DNA from 3 places in the Janibacter endophyticus genome. Region 3 is predicted to be linked to each of the others. Evidence: predicted binding sites of a transcription regulator. Region 3 holds the regulator's gene; each other region holds the start of a gene.
The links. The regulator LexA, encoded in region 3, represses DNA repair genes until DNA is damaged. The targets are predictions, from matches to a motif close to TCGAACANNTGTTCGA.

Region 1 (4,865 bases), 310 kb from region 3:
AGATCGAGCCCGAGCTCTGGAGCCCAGGAGGCGTCAGAGCGGGCGACGCCGAAGCCGAGCGCCGCGGTGAGCACGCCGATCGCGACGAAAAGCCAGACGAGGGAGCGCTTGGCGACGTCCTTGGCGCGGCTCTCCGCGCCCGTCCTGCTCGCCATCAGGCCTGGTCCGTCGGGCCGGTGCCGGCCTGTCCGTGCCCGGGGAGGTCCGCGGTGCGCACGCCGATGGCGCGCTTGTCGACCCGGATGGTCGTGCCCCGGGCGATCTCGAGCTCGGCCGTGGTGTCACCGACCGAGGTGAGGCGACCGTAGATCCCGGAGGTGGTCACGACCTCCTCGCCGACGACGAGCGAGCTCTGGAAGTCGTCCATCGCCCGCTGCCGGCGCCGGGCCGACATCGCCATGTAGACGATGAAGAGGAGCGGGAGGAGCAGGATCAGCAGGGTCCCGAGGGAGGAGCCGTCGTTCATCGTGGGTCAGCGAGCCTTCGTCGTTGGGCAGTGCGGGCTGCGGCGCCTGTCACGAGACGGCAGCGAGGCCCGGTCGCCCGGGCCAGGTCGCAGTCTAGGACAGCATCCTGGACATCGCCCGACCGCGCATCTGTCCGCGCGCCTCGGCGCCTGCACCGGGTCGCTGCTCAGCCGCCGAAACGTCCGGTCTCCTCGATCGGGAGCGCGTCCTGGTCGCCGGCGGGGGCGTCGAGACCGAGGTGCCGCCAGGCCAGGGCGGTCGCGACCCGCCCGCGCGGGGTCCGGGCGAGGTAGCCGGTACGGACGAGGTAGGGCTCGGCGACCGTCTCGACGGTGTCGGTCTCCTCCCCGAGGGCCACCGCGAGGGTCGACAGCCCGGTCGGGCCGCCGCCGAAGCGGTGGCAGAGCACCTCGAGGACGCCGCGGTCGAGCCGGTCCAGGCCGGCCTCGTCGACGTCGAAGAGGGTCAGGGCTGCCCGGGCCGCTCGCTCGTCGACAGCACCGTCGCCGTGCACCTGCGCCCAGTCCCGGACGCGGCGCAGCAGCCGGTTGGCGATGCGCGGCGTGCCGCGGGAGCGTCGGGCGATCTCGCCGATGCCGGCCGCGTCGGCCGGCACCTGGAGGAGGCCGGCGGAGCGGTGCAGGATCGTCTCGAGATCGGCGGTCTCGTAGTAGTCGAGGTGACCGGTGAAGCCGAAGCGGTCGCGCAGCGGCGCGGGGAGCAGCCCGGCGCGGGTCGTGGCCCCGACGACCGTGAAGGGCGGCAGCTCGAGCGGGATCGCCGTGGCCCCGGGGCCCTTGCCGACGACGACGTCGACCCGGTAGTCCTCCATCGCGAGGTAGAGCATCTCCTCCGCCGAGCGCGACATCCGGTGGATCTCGTCGAGGAAGAGCACCTCCCCCTCCACGAGCGAGGAGAGGATCGCCGCGAGGTCGCCGGCGTGCTGGATGGCCGGGCCGGAGGTCACCCGGACCGGCTGGCCGAGCTCCGCACCGACGATGAGGGCCAGGGTCGTCTTGCCGAGCCCGGGCGGGCCGGAGAGCAGGACGTGGTCTGGCGGGGCCGCACGCCGACGGGCTGCCTCGAGGACGAGGCCGAGCTGGTCGCGCACCTTGGTCTGGCCGGGGAAGTCGGCGAGCCGCTTGGGGCGCAGCGCCGCCTCGACGGCCGTGTCGTCCTCCGCCGCCGCGTCGACGATCCGGGCGGTCGCCTCGTACGAGCCGTCGCCGTACGGCTCGTCCGGCTCGCGGATCTCGGAGCTGAAGCCCTCGCCGCTCATCCGGCGAGCTCCCGCAGTGCGGCGCGCAGTGCCTCGGAGACGTCGGGCTGGTCACCGAGCCCCTGTGCCGCACGGTCGACCGCGGACTCCGCCTGCGAGCCCGAGTAGCCGAGCCCGACGAGCGCCTCGACGACCTGGGCCCGCCAGGGCAGCCCGGTCGGTGCGGCGGCCGGCGCGGCGCCGCCGGCCCCGGGGACGACGCCGATCTTGTCGCGCAGCTCGAGCACGAGCCGCTCCGCGCCCTTCTTGCCGATGCCCGGCACCTTGGTGAGGGTGCGCACGTCCTCGTCGGCGATGGCCGCCGCGAGCTGCTCGGGGGTCAGGACGGAGACGATGGCCAGCGCGACGCGCGGGCCGACGCCGGAGACGGTCTGGAGCAGCTCGAAGGTGTCGCGGTGCCCCTCCTCGGCGAAGCCGTAGAGGGTCATCGAGTCCTCACGCACGACGAGCGTCGTCGCGAGAGAGAGGGCGCTGCCCGTCCGGGCGGCCGCGGCGACGGCCGGCGGGGTGTGGACGAGCATGCCCACTCCCCCGACCTCGACGACGACCCGGTCGAGGCCGACGTGGCGGGCGGTACCGGTGACGGACGCGATCATGCTCGGCCTCCCAGGGCAGCGAGTCGGGCACGCTCGGAGGCCGCGGCCTCGGCGAGGCGGGTGGTGCCGCTGCCCCGCCAGACGTGGCAGAGGGCGACGGCGAGTGCGTCGGCGGCGTCCGCGGGGCGCGGTGCCTCGCTCAGCCCCAGGACGCGGGTGATCATGCTCGTGACCTGGGCCTTGTCCGCCCGGCCGGAGCCGGTGACCGCGGCCTTGACCTCGGTCGGGGTGTGCTCGTGGACGACGAGACCTCGCCGGGCACCGGCGAGGTGGACGAGACCGCTGGCCATGACCGTCGTCATGACGGTCGGGACGTGCTCGGCCATGTAGACCCGCTCGATCGCGATGACGTCGGGCTCGAAGCGCTCGAGCCAGGAGTCGAGCTCGCCCGCGAGATAGGCGAGCCGGTCACCGGTCACCCGGTCGCTCGTCGTCCGCACCACGCCCACGGCGACCATGCGCGGCTTCGCCGCGGACGGCGAGAGGTCGCCTCGGGGACCCCGGTCGATGACCGAGAGGCCGCACCGGGTCAGACCCGGGTCCACCCCGAGGACTCGCACGTCGTCTCCCTTCGCCCGTGGCGGGAGCCCACGGGAGCGTCCGAACACCTGTTCGGACCCCAAACTACGCAGCCGCCCCCGTCGTGCCGGTGAGCGACACGCGCGGGGGCGGTGCCGAGGTCTGCCCCGGACCGGTCAGTCCTCGGCCTCGAGCTCGGCGAGGACCTCGTCGGAGATGTCACCGTTGGCGTAGACGTCCTGGACGTCGTCGCTGTCCTCGAGCGCCTCGACGACCCGGATCATCTTGCGGGCACCGTCGGCGTCGAGCGGCACCTGGAGGTTCGGCACCCACGAGGCCTCGGCGGAGTCGTAGTCGATCCCGGCCTCCTGCAGCGCCGTGCGGACCGCGACGAAGTCGGTGGCCTCCGAGACGATCTGCCAGGCCTCGCCGTGGTCGTTGACCTCCTCGGCGCCCGCCTCGAGGACGACCTCGAGGAGGGAGTCCTCGTCGAGCGCGCTGCCGGCGCCGGTCTCCTGCTCCTTGGGCACGATGACGACGCCCTTGCGGTCGAAGACGTAGGCGACCGAGCCGGGGTCGGCGAGCTGCCCACCGTTGCGGGTCAGGGCGGTGCGGACCTCCGTGGCGGCGCGGTTGCGGTTGTCGGTGAGGCACTCGATGAAGAGGGCCACCCCGCCCGGGGCGTAGCCCTCGTAGACGATCGTCTCCCAGTCGGCGCCCCCGGCGGTGGCGCCGGAGCCGCGCTTGACGGCGTTGTCGATGTTCGTGTTCGGGACCGAGGACTTCTTCGCCTTCTGGATGGCGTCGTAGAGCGTCGGGTTGCCGGACGGGTCACCCCCGCCGGTGCGCGCCGCGACCTCGATGTTCTTGATGAGCTTGGCGAAGAGCTTGCCGCGCTTGGCGTCGATCGCCGCCTTCTTGTGCTTGGTCGTCGCCCACTTGGAGTGGCCAGCCACTGGTGTCTCCCTCTGGTCCTGCGTCTCGGTCCGGCGGCCAACTGTAGTCGCCACGAACCGGACGGCGGGTCAGGCGCCCGGCGGGGGTGGCGGCTGGCTGCCGGGGCGCTCGTCGGGGTCACGGGGCTGCTCGCCGTACGGGCCGGGTGCCTGGCGGTACGGCCCCTGCGGGGTGTGCCCACCCTGCTGGTAGCTCCCCGGTGTGCCCCGCCGCCGCAGCGCGAACCAGATCGCGACCGCGGCCAGGGCGAGCGGGAGGAGGCAGCACAGGATGGGCAGGAGCGTGAAGCCCCCCCAGCGCCGGCGACGCCGCGCCTCGACGAGGTCGGCGACCGCGCCGAGGTCGACCTGGCTGAGGTCGGGCAGGGCGGCCGGGACGGCGACGAGGTGCGGGACGAGGTCGACGAGCATCTGCATGGCCCCAGCGTGCACCATCCGGGGGTCCCGATCACTGGGGGGGAGCTCCCCTTCGTCATACTGGCGCGATGGGACGACGCACCGACAGACGGCTCGTCACCCGCTACCGCGGTGACGAGGTCGACCGCCGGGTCGACACGCTCGCCGTCGAGGAGCCGCTGGAGATCCGGGTGGACGGCGAGCCCTTCACCCTGACGATGCGCACCCCGGGCGACGACGTCGAGCTGGCCCACGGGCTGCTCCGGGCCGAGGGGGTCATCACGACCCGCGAGGACGTCCGGACCGCCCGCTTCTGCACCGACACCGGGACGCTCAACGTGCTCGAGCTGGCGCTCACCGTCCCGGGCGGGGTGCCGCTGAGCAGCCAGCGCAGCCTCGCCGCCTTCGGCGGCTGCGGGCTCTGCGGGTCGACGACCGTCGACGCGGTGACCCAGCGGCTCGGCGGGCAGCCGGTGAGCGGCGAAGGGGTGAGCGTCGCCCCCTCGGCGATCGCGACGGCCCTCGACGGGCTCAAGGCCTCGCAGAAGATCTTCGCCCGCACCGGCGGCACGCACGGCGCTGCCGCCGCGACCGTGGACGGGGAGGTCCTCTACGCCCGTGAGGACGTCGGCCGGCACAACGCCGTCGACAA
Region 2 (4,865 bases), 1.2 Mb from region 3:
TCTTGTTGACGGTGACCGAGCCGTCCGTCGCCCAGATGTGCCGGATGAAGTGTGCGATCTGTGCCTTGGGCAGCGAGGCCACCTCGTCGGGCACGAACTTCTCGTGCGAGCGCAGACCGAAGAGGCCGAGCGCATCGAGCCACGCAGCGATGGGGTTGCGGCGACCACGGGCCAGCTTGAAGGGAGCGGGCAGGCGCAGGGTCGTGACCCGAGCGGCGGCGTACTCGTCGCGCACGGCCGTGATGCCGAACGCGCGGCCTGCAGCCTCCGCGACAGCCTGCAGGTTGGCCTCGTCGATGCTCGCATAGCGGATCGGCTGGCGGCGCACGAAGGAGCCGTCGCCCAGGAGGTGGGCAAGGACGGTGACCTCGTCGTCGCTCCACTCGGTGAGCGCCCGCGGAGCGGGCACGTGACGGGGGACCGCGATCCGGTCGCCGGTCCGAAGGTCACCGAGCTGGGTCCACCCTTCGTAGCGGAGGAAGGGGTGGTTCTCGGTCGCGCGGACCGTCTTGCCCGACGCGAGGGTGAGACGGAAGACCGGACGGATCCCGGTCGGGTAGGCACGGATCATCGTCCGTCGGACGTAGCGCAGCGAGTCGTCGAGCCCCCACACGGAGATGTCGCGCTCGCCGCTCGCGGCGAGGTCGCCGATGGTCGTCTCGGCGCCGTTGTCGGCCCGAAGGATCCGGGTGTCACCGGTGAGGCATCCCGACTCGCGAAGGTCGCTCATCGCCGGGCGCTTGTCGGTGCGCTGCTCGGGACCACGGTTGAGCTGGCTGATCGCGATGACCGGCACCTCGAGCTCCTTCGCGAGGAGCTTGAGCGCCCGGGAGAACTCGGCGACCTCCTGCTGACGGCTCTCGACCTTCTTTCCGCTGCTCATGAGCTGGAGGTAGTCGATGACGATGAGGCGCAGGTTGTGCTGCTGCTTCATCCGGCGGGCCTTGGCCCGGATCTCCATGAGCGCGAGGTTCGGCGAGTCGTCGATGTAGAGCGGGCTGTCGCTGATCTTGCCCATGACCCGGCTGAGCTTCTTCCACTCCTCGTCGCGCATGCGCCCGCGGCGCAGCGACTGGAGCTGGATCGAGGCCTCCGCCGAGAGGATGCGCATCGTGATCTCGGTGCGGCTCATCTCGAGCGAGAAGACGGCGGTCGCCATCTTGTGATGGATCGCGGCTGCCCGGGCGATGTCCATGCCCAGGGTGGACTTGCCGACCGCTGGCCTCGCCGCGAGCACGATCATCTGCCCGGGGTGCAGGCCGTGGGTCAGCTCGTCGAGCTCGGTGAATCCCGTCGGGACGCCGATGAGCTCGTCGGTCCGGCCGGCCGCGACCTCAATCTCGGCCATCGTCTCGTTGAGCGTGTTCCACAGCGGGACGTAGTCCTCGCCGCCACGCTTCTCCGCGACGCCGTAGACCTCGGCCTGCGCGGCGTTGACGATCTCCTCGACGTCACCGCCGCCCTGGGCGTAGCCCATCTGCACGATGCGGGTGCCCGCGTCGACGAGGCGGCGCAGCACCGCGCGCTCGGCGACGATCTGCGCGTAGAAGCCGGCGTTGGCCGCGGTCGGCACCGACTGGATGAGGTCGTGGAGGTAGGCCTGGCCGCCGGCGCGCTGGAGATCGCCGCGCTTGCTCAGCTCGTCGGCGACGGTGATCGCGTCGGCCGGCTCGCCGCGGCTGTAGAGATCGATGATCGCGTCGAAGATCAGCTCGTGCGCCGGCTTGTAGAAGTCGTGCCCACGGACCTCCTCGCCGACGTCGGCGATGGCGTCCTTCGACAGGAGCATGCCGCCGAGGACGGACTGCTCGGCGCCGAGGTCCTGGGGCGGCAGCCTGTCGAGGAAGCCGCCGGAGCTGTGCCCGCCCCCGCGCTCGGCACTCGGGTCGGCCGGCATCGAGGCGAACATCGACTCGATGTCTCCCTGGATGTCACTGCTCACGCGCTGTCCTCCACCGTCCCCCGCGAAATGCGATCAGGTCACTGTCGCACCGGGCACCGACAACGCCGAAACGTCCCTGTGGACGGTCTGTGGACAGACTGTGGAGGACACGCCATGGGCTTGTGCACAGGTCGTGGACAAGCCTGTGGATCTGACTTTCGGCCGTCGCTGGGCGATCCGCTGTCCCCCCATTCCCCTAGCGAAATCTCACGCACACGCTGTGCATGGAGGAAAGTTTCGGGCGTGTCGGGCTGTCCACACCTGTCCACACCTGTCACGGACGGTCCCGGGGACCGGTGGGACGAAGGGGGTTCAGCCGGCGGCCCCGTAGCGCTTCTGAGCGCGCTCGCGCGCCTTCGCCGCCTCGACCTCGCGGTCCTTCGGCGGGGCGCTCGTCGTGAGGTGGTCCAGGAGGTGCTGGGTGGCCTGCGCGACCGCCTCGACGGCCTCTGCGAAGGCCTCTTCGTTGGCCTGCGACGGTTTCGTCGACCCGCTCACCTTGCGCACGTACTGGAGCGCACCGGCGCGCACCTCGTCGGTCGTGGCGGGCGGCTCGAAGTTGTGGAGCTGGCGGATGTTGCGGCACATGCCGCCCAGTCTCCTCCTCCGAGCCGCCCCCGGACCACCGCTCAGTCGCGCGCGTTGGACGGGCGCCCCCATGGCCCGGTGATGGCGAAGGTCCGCCCAGGCTCGCCCTGGATGTTCGCGAAGAGCGTCGTGCCCGCGGCGTTGAACGTCGGCCCGGCCCACTCGCTGTCGTCCTCGAGGTTGAGCGCGAGCCGGTAGGCCTTGCCCTGGTCGGTGACGCCGATGAGCTGCGAGGCTCCGTCGCCGTCCTCGGCGAGGATGATGCCGCCGTGGGGCGAGACGGTGATGTTGTCCGGCCCGTCGACGCCGGCGCCGTCCTCGTTGACGACGAAGATCGTCGTCAGCGTGATCGTCTGCTTCTTCGGGTCGAAGAACCATACCTGCCCGTCGTGCTCGTGCAGCGATCCGTCGTCCGTGCGCGCGTAGCTCGAGACGAAGTACACGCCGCCGTCACCCCACCACTGGCCCTCGAGCTTGCGGGCGCGCGTCACCTGGTCGTCGGCGAGCTGCTCGCGGATCGGCAGGTCGCGTGCGTCACGGTCGGGGACGTCGACCCACCGGACGGTGTAGGTCGTGCTCGTGCGGGTCGCCCGCGAGAGATCGGTGACCTGGCGGCCGTTGCGCTCGAAGGCCACCATCGCCTCGAGCGTCCCGACCTCGACGGCACCGTCGGCGGCGAGGGCGTGGAGAGCTCCCTTGCCCTGGCGGTACCCGGCGGGCGGGGTCCACCGGAAGAAGAGCCCGTTGGGCTCGTCCGCGTCCTCGGTGAGGTAGATCTGCCCGGTGGCCGGGTCGACGACGGCGGCCTCGTGCTCGAAGCGGCCGAGGAACTTCAGCGGGATGTTGGCCTTGCCGACGTTCGCGGCCTGGCTCGTCGGGTCGACCTCGAAGACGTAGCCGTGGTCCTTCTCGAAGGTGTAGGTGACACCGTCGTCCTCGTGGGTCCCGGCCCGCTCGTCGGTCTCCTCGCAGGTCAGCCACGTGCCCCACGGCGTGATGCCACCGGCACAGTTGTCGACCGTGCCAGCCACCGAGGTGTAGTGCTCGAGCACCTCGTTGTCCTTCGACACGACGAGGGTGGACGTGCCCCCCTTCGCCCCCGCGTCGTAGACGAGGCCCTCGACGTGCGGGACGCGCTCCTCGGCGTCGCCGCCGACCTCGTGGTTGCACACGACGACCGAACCGCCGTCAGCACCCGGGAAGGCGCCCATCGCGTCCTGGTCGCCGGCCACCCGGTACCCGCCGACGGTCGTCGTGCCCGACTCCGCCAGCACCGTGTACGAGAAGCCCTTGGGCAGCGCGAGCAGCTCGCCGGCGCGCACGAGCGGGCCGTAGCCGGCGGCCAGCCGCGTGGTCTGCGCGGCCGAGGCGTGGGAGGCGAAGGGGGCCGCGCTGCCGGCGACCATGAGGCCGAGGGTCCCGGCGGAGGCGCCGAGGACGGTGCGGCGGTCGATGGGGTTGGACGTGGTCATGTGGTCTCCTGCGTGGGGTGCGGGTTCCGTCACCCCAGCAGCCCCAGGTCCCCGGCAGACGACCCCCACGGGTCCACGCCGCGAACGCCCGGTGAAGTCTCCCCGGCCCTCCCCCCTTCGCCCCGGACGGACCATCCGTGGCACGGTGGGGTGATGACTCGCATCGCCATCATCGGCGGCCACGGCAAGGTCGCCCTGCTCGCCAGCCCGCTCCTCCTCGCCGACGGCCACGAGGTCTCCGCCGTGATCCGCAACCCCGACCACGCCGACGAGGTGAGCGCGACGGGTGCGACCCCGGTCGTCGCCGACGTCGAGCGGCTCACCACCGAGGAGATCGCCGACCTGCTCCGTGGGCACGACGCCGTCCTGTGGTCCGCGGGCGCGGGCGGGGGCAACCCGGCCCGGACCTACGCCGTCGACCGGGACGCGGCGATCCGCTCCATGGACGCTGCCGCAGCCGCCGGCGTCCGCCGCTACGTCATGGTCAGCTACGCCGGCGCGGGGCCGGATCACGGTGTGCCGGAAGGGGATTCGTTCTACCCCTACGCCGACGCCAAGTCCGCCGCCGACGCCCACCTGCAGGACAGCGACCTCGAGTGGACGATCCTGCGCCCGAGCCGGCTGACGCTCGACGAGCCGACCGGGCGGATCGAGGTCGTCGGCGGCGACGTCGCGCCTGGCGAGGTCTCCCGGGCCAACGTCGCGGAGGTCGTCCGGGCGGTCTTCGCGTCGCCGGGCACAGCGACGGGGCGGGTCGTCGAGTTCAACGACGGACCCACCCCGGTCGCAGAGGTGCTCGGCTAGAGCGTCAGGGCAGCTTGTCGCCGCCCGGGCCGAAGCCGCTCGTGTCGGCGTGCAGCTGA
Region 3 (4,865 bases):
AGGAGACCTCACCCCCGGTCGTCGGGTGGGACGGAGGCGTCCCGGGTCCGCCGGGAGGGGGGACGGCCCCGGGGGTGCCGGTCGTTGGGACCGTGCCCGGGGTGCCGTGTGGGTGGGTGGCAGGCGGAGGCGCGACCGCTGCCGTGGCAGGCATGGTCCCGGCACCGGGGAGCGCCCCGGTCCCGGCGGCCGGTGCCAGCGGCTGACCGGCGGCGTCGGTGCCCACGGCGCGACCGTGCGGGACCTGCCCCTGGGGGGACGCCTGGGCGGACTCGTCCTGCTTCTCGGCGACGACGCCGCGGGTGAGGCGACCGGCGACGAGACCGAGGACCGCGGCACCGGCGAGGAAGGCTCCGGGACGGTGACGGGCGTACCGCTTGACCTCGTCGAGGACGTCGCCGGGCTCCCGGTTCTCGAGCCAGTCGGCGATCTCTCGGGTCCGTCCGGAGAGCTGCTGGGCCAGATCGCCGCCGATGCCGGAGTCGGAGTGCTGAGCCATTCCGTCGAGGTCCTCGGCCAGTGTGCGCAGACCGCCCGAGGCCCGCTTCTGCTGGTCCGAGCTCTGGCTGGTGATCTCCGACCTCAGCTGGCGGTAGAGCTCCTTGATCTGCTGCTGGGTCTCGCCCGCGACGTGCTGCGCCTCGTTCTTGGCGGTCTCGGCGACCTGGCGGGTCCCCTCCTTCGCGTCCTGGGCGACGGAGGCGGCCTCCTCCTTGGCGACGTCCGTGGTCGCCGCCTCCTGCGTCCCGGGCGTCGTCGCCGGGCTGGTCTGGTCGTACGGTCCTGCAGACATGGGCAGTCCCCTTTGCTGTGTTGTCTCGACAAGTCGGGCCGACGGTGCCGGTCCGTGATGTCGACGCTAGTCAGGATCAGGCCCGATCGGGACGAGAGGAACTCACCCTTTAGGGCGTTGACCTGGGGAAACGGCATCGTCAAGGGGGTCGCGAGCGGACCTCGCGCGAAGGGGTCCGCCGGGGTTCCCCCTTCGCCGGTCGTCGATACTGGCCCGGTGACCTCCCCGACGACGACCGGACGGATGGCCGAGGCGGCCTCGATCGCCGAGATCCTCCGCGAGCGGCCGGCGCTCGTGCTGACCGGTGCCGGGATGAGCACGGCGTCGGGGATCCCGGACTACCGCGGCCCGGACGGCACCCGCAGGGTCACGCCGATGCATCTGTCGGAGTTCGTCGCGAGCAGTCAGGCGCGGCAGCGCTACTGGGCGCGCAGCTTCGTCGGGTGGCGGCGCTTCAGCGCTGCCCGGCCCAACGCCGCGCACCACCTCGTCACCGAGCTGCAGCAGCGTGGGGCGGTCGGCGGGGTCATCACGCAGAACGTCGACATGCTCCACCAGGCCGCGGGGACGACCGACGTCATCGACCTGCACGGCACGCTCGCCGAGGTCGTCTGCCTCACCTGCGGGGCGCGGGAGCGGCGGGTCGATCTCGACGAGAGGATGAGCTCGGAGAACCCGGGCTTCGACGCGGACAGCGATGAGATCCGCCCCGACGGTGACGTGCGGCTCGACCAGGTCGACGTCGACCGCTTCGTCGCGCCGCGCTGCCTGGGCTGCGGCGAGGACACGCTCAAGCCGGACGTCGTCTTCTTCGGGGGAGCGGTGGCCAAGCCCCTCGTCGAGCGCTGCTTCGCGCTGACCGACGCCGCGCCGAGCCTGCTCGTCCTCGGCTCGAGCCTGCAGGTGATGTCCGGGCTGCGCTTCGTGCGCCGGGCCGCGCGCAACGGCGTGCCCGTCGTGATCATCACGCGGGGGGCGACGCGCGGCGACGAGCTGGCGACCCACCGGCTCGACGGAGAGCTCGAGCCGGCACTGCGGGGTCTCCTCGACCGGCTCTGAGCCGCGCGGGTGTCAGACCCGGCGCAGGACCGCGGTGACCTTGCCAAGGATCGTCGCGTGGTCGCCGTCGATGGGGTCGAAGGCGGGGTTGTGCGGCATGAGCCAGACCTTGCCGTCGCGGCGCTTGAAGGTCTTGACCGTCGCCTCGTCGTCGAGCATGGCGGCGACGATGTCGCCGTTGTCGGCGGTGGGCTGCTGGCGGACGACGACCCAGTCGCCGTCGCAGATGGCGGCGTCGATCATCGAGTCGCCGACGACCTTGAGGAGGAAGAGGGCGCCTTCGCCGACGATCTGCCGGGGCAGCGGGAAGACCTCCTCGACGCTCTCCTCGGCGACGATCGGCACTCCGGCGGCGATCTGGCCCAGGACGGGCACATAGGTGGCGGCCGGGCGCTCGTCGCCGCTGCCGGTGACGTCGACGTCGTCGGGGGAGGCGCCGCCGCGGTAGCCGTGGAGGTCGTGAGTCGTCGCCGCGCCACCGTCGGCGGTGGCGGACGGGTCGGGGGAGACGACCTCGATGGCCCGGGGACGGTTGGGGTCGCGGCGCAGGTAGCCCTTGCGCTCGAGCGCGGTGAGCTGGTGGGCGACCGAGCTCGGGCTCGTGAGGCCGACGGCGTCGCCGATCTCGCGCAGGCTCGGCGGGTAGCCGCGGGTCGCGACGGCGCTGCGGATCACCTCGAGGACCTTGGTCTGGCGGGCGGTCAGCCCGTCGCCGTTGTCCCGAAGGGGGAGTGTGCGGATGTTGTCGTCACTCATGTCGACCCTCGCCGTCTCGTCCGTCTGGAGCGGCCGGCAACCCCGGAGACAACGGTGCGGATCAACGTTGTCGGTGGTCACTGGTTCGCTTCTGCGTGAGGCCGACGGTACGCCGTCGACCTCAGACAAATCAAACACATGTTCGAGCGTGTCTTGAACTTGATCGAACGCGTGTGCTAGACATCGTACAGACGTTCTATCGAACACCGGTTCGATCGACGACCAGGAGGAAGCCATGAGCGCAGCTGCTGCGACCACCATCACCCGTCACGCTGCCGGTGCCCGCGCACCCCGTCGCGCGGGTACGCTGCCGACGCGTCACCTCGTGTCCGTCCCGACCGGTGCTGCGGTGCCGACGCGCCTGCAGATCACCCGCCGCGGTCGCCTCGCGCTGACCGCGCTGGCGGCCGCTGCCCTCGTCACCACCGGTGTGGGTGTGGCCAACGCCGGGGCCGGCTCGCCGGCGGCGACCACCGTCACCGTGAGCTCGGGGGAGACCCTTGGCGAGATCGCCGTGCGGCACATGGCCGAGGTCCCGACCTCGGCCGCCGTCGCGCAGCTGCGCTCGGCGAACGGGCTGAGCACCCCCTTCGTCCACGCCGGCCAGCAGATCGTCATCCCGGCGCGCTGAGGCGGCACCAGACCTCCCGGGTCCCTCGACCCGACCCGGGGAAGCGGGCGGCGGCCGTACCCATCTGGGTGCGGCCGCTGTCGCGTCCCCGGGCGCTTCCCCCCGCTCTGCCGCCGCGTAGAGGGGATCTGCGCGCCGCGTCGAAGATCGACACGCCGGGGTCTTGCGTGCCTTGTGGTGCCCGTGTTCAAATAGCACTACATCTAGTGGTTACACGGTTGTCATTCGCCCACATGTAGTACACAGGGCGGAGACGGTTTTCCACCGCAGAGCCACGGATGTCCACAACAGACACGCCCCGATCCCCAGCTCCGTCCACAGGAGACCCGGGGTGAGAGCGGTGCGTCCTGCCCGCACGAGCTGTCCGAGGACCGAGAGGAGACCGGCCATGCACTGCCCCTTCTGCCGGCACACCGACTCCCGCGTCATCGACTCGCGCACCGCCGACGACGGGTCCTCGATCCGTCGTCGCCGCCAGTGCCCCGAGTGCAACCGCCGCTTCACCACGCTCGAGAGCGCCAGCCTCTCGGTCGCGAAGCGCTCGGGCGCATCGGAGCCCTTCAGCCGGGCGAAGGTCCTCGTCGGGGTCCGCAAGGCCTGCCAGGGCCGCCCGGTCACCGAGGACGACCTCGCGCTGCTCGCGCAGCGCGTCGAGGAGTCCGTCCGGGCCCAGGGCAGCGCCGAGATCGACGCCCACGAGATCGGGATGGCCATCCTCGGGCCGCTCCGTGAGCTCGACGAGGTCGCCTACCTCCGGTTCGCGAGCGTCTACCAGGGCTTCGAGTCCCTCGAGGACTTCGAGGCCGCGATCGGCGTCCTGCGCACCGAGCGGGACGCCCGCGAAAGCACCGACAGCGCCGGCACCCCGGCGCTCACCCCCTAGGCCCCCGGGTACCGACACGCGAGCGGGCTGTCGGTACCCGGTGAGACGTTGGGACGAACCCGCACCACAGCACCACCGCAGCACGAGCCACGAGCACCACAGACGACCGAGCACGACCTGAGAGAGGGACTCATGACCGAGACCGCCGGCAAGACCAGCGCACGTCGATCCGCGAAGAACCGCGGCATCACCGTCGACCGCATCTACACCACCGAGGGTGTCCACCCGTACGACGAGGTGACCTGGGAGAAGCGCGACGTCGTCCAGCAGAACTGGAAGACCGGCGAGACGATCTTCGAGCAGCGCGGCGTCGAGTTCCCCGACTTCTGGTCGGTCAACGCGAGCACGATCGTCACGACGAAGTACTTCCGTGGCGCCGTGGGCACGCCCGAGCGCGAGCAGGGCCTCAAGCAGCTCATCGACCGCGTCGTCCTCACCTACGTCAAGGCGGGCAAGGAGCACGGCTACTTCGCGACCGACGGCGACGCCGAGGTCTTCGAGCACGAGCTGACCTACGCCCTGCTCCACCAGGTCTTCTCCTTCAACTCCCCGGTGTGGTTCAACGTCGGCACCAAGAGCCCGCAGCAGGTCAGCGCCTGCTTCATCCTCTCGGTCGACGACTCGATGGACTCGATCCTCAACTGGTACAAGGAGGAGGGCTTCATCTTCAAGGGCGGCTCCGGCGCCGGCCTGAACCTCTCGCGCATCCGCTCCTCCAAGGAGCTGCTCTCCTCCGGCGGTAC

Region 1: ruvC (crossover junction endodeoxyribonuclease RuvC) is a predicted target of LexA. The motif match lies at 2,943-2,958, and genes of this name have one in related genera.
Region 2: JNO54_RS01925 (replicative DNA helicase) is a predicted target of LexA. The motif match lies at 1,902-1,917, and genes of this name have one in related genera.

The regions. Positions count from the first base shown of each region.
Region 1 covers NZ_JAFEJG010000004.1:1,923,816-1,928,680, reverse strand. The annotation lists gene secD (protein translocase subunit SecD) at 1-155, opposite strand, end outside; gene yajC (preprotein translocase subunit YajC) at 155-466, opposite strand; gene ruvB (Holliday junction branch migration DNA helicase RuvB) at 634-1,746, opposite strand; gene ruvA (Holliday junction branch migration protein RuvA) at 1,743-2,342, opposite strand; gene ruvC (crossover junction endodeoxyribonuclease RuvC) at 2,339-2,902, opposite strand; gene JNO54_RS09255 (YebC/PmpR family DNA-binding transcriptional regulator) at 3,038-3,817, opposite strand; gene JNO54_RS09250 (hypothetical protein) at 3,887-4,234, opposite strand; gene fdhD (formate dehydrogenase accessory sulfurtransferase FdhD) at 4,303-4,865, shown strand, end outside.
Region 2 covers NZ_JAFEJG010000004.1:389,015-393,879, forward strand. The annotation lists gene JNO54_RS01925 (replicative DNA helicase) at 1-1,897, opposite strand, end outside; gene JNO54_RS01930 (DUF2277 domain-containing protein) at 2,255-2,530, opposite strand; gene JNO54_RS01935 (alkaline phosphatase PhoX) at 2,572-4,002, opposite strand; gene JNO54_RS01940 (SDR family oxidoreductase) at 4,156-4,806, shown strand; gene JNO54_RS01945 (YtxH domain-containing protein) at 4,811-4,865, opposite strand, start outside.
Region 3 covers NZ_JAFEJG010000004.1:1,609,825-1,614,689, forward strand. The annotation lists gene JNO54_RS07800 (hypothetical protein) at 1-793, opposite strand, end outside; gene JNO54_RS07805 (NAD-dependent protein deacetylase) at 911-1,852, shown strand; gene lexA (transcriptional repressor LexA) at 1,865-2,608, opposite strand; gene JNO54_RS07815 (LysM peptidoglycan-binding domain-containing protein) at 2,844-3,239, shown strand; gene nrdR (transcriptional regulator NrdR) at 3,628-4,122, shown strand; gene JNO54_RS07825 (vitamin B12-dependent ribonucleotide reductase) at 4,255-4,865, shown strand, end outside.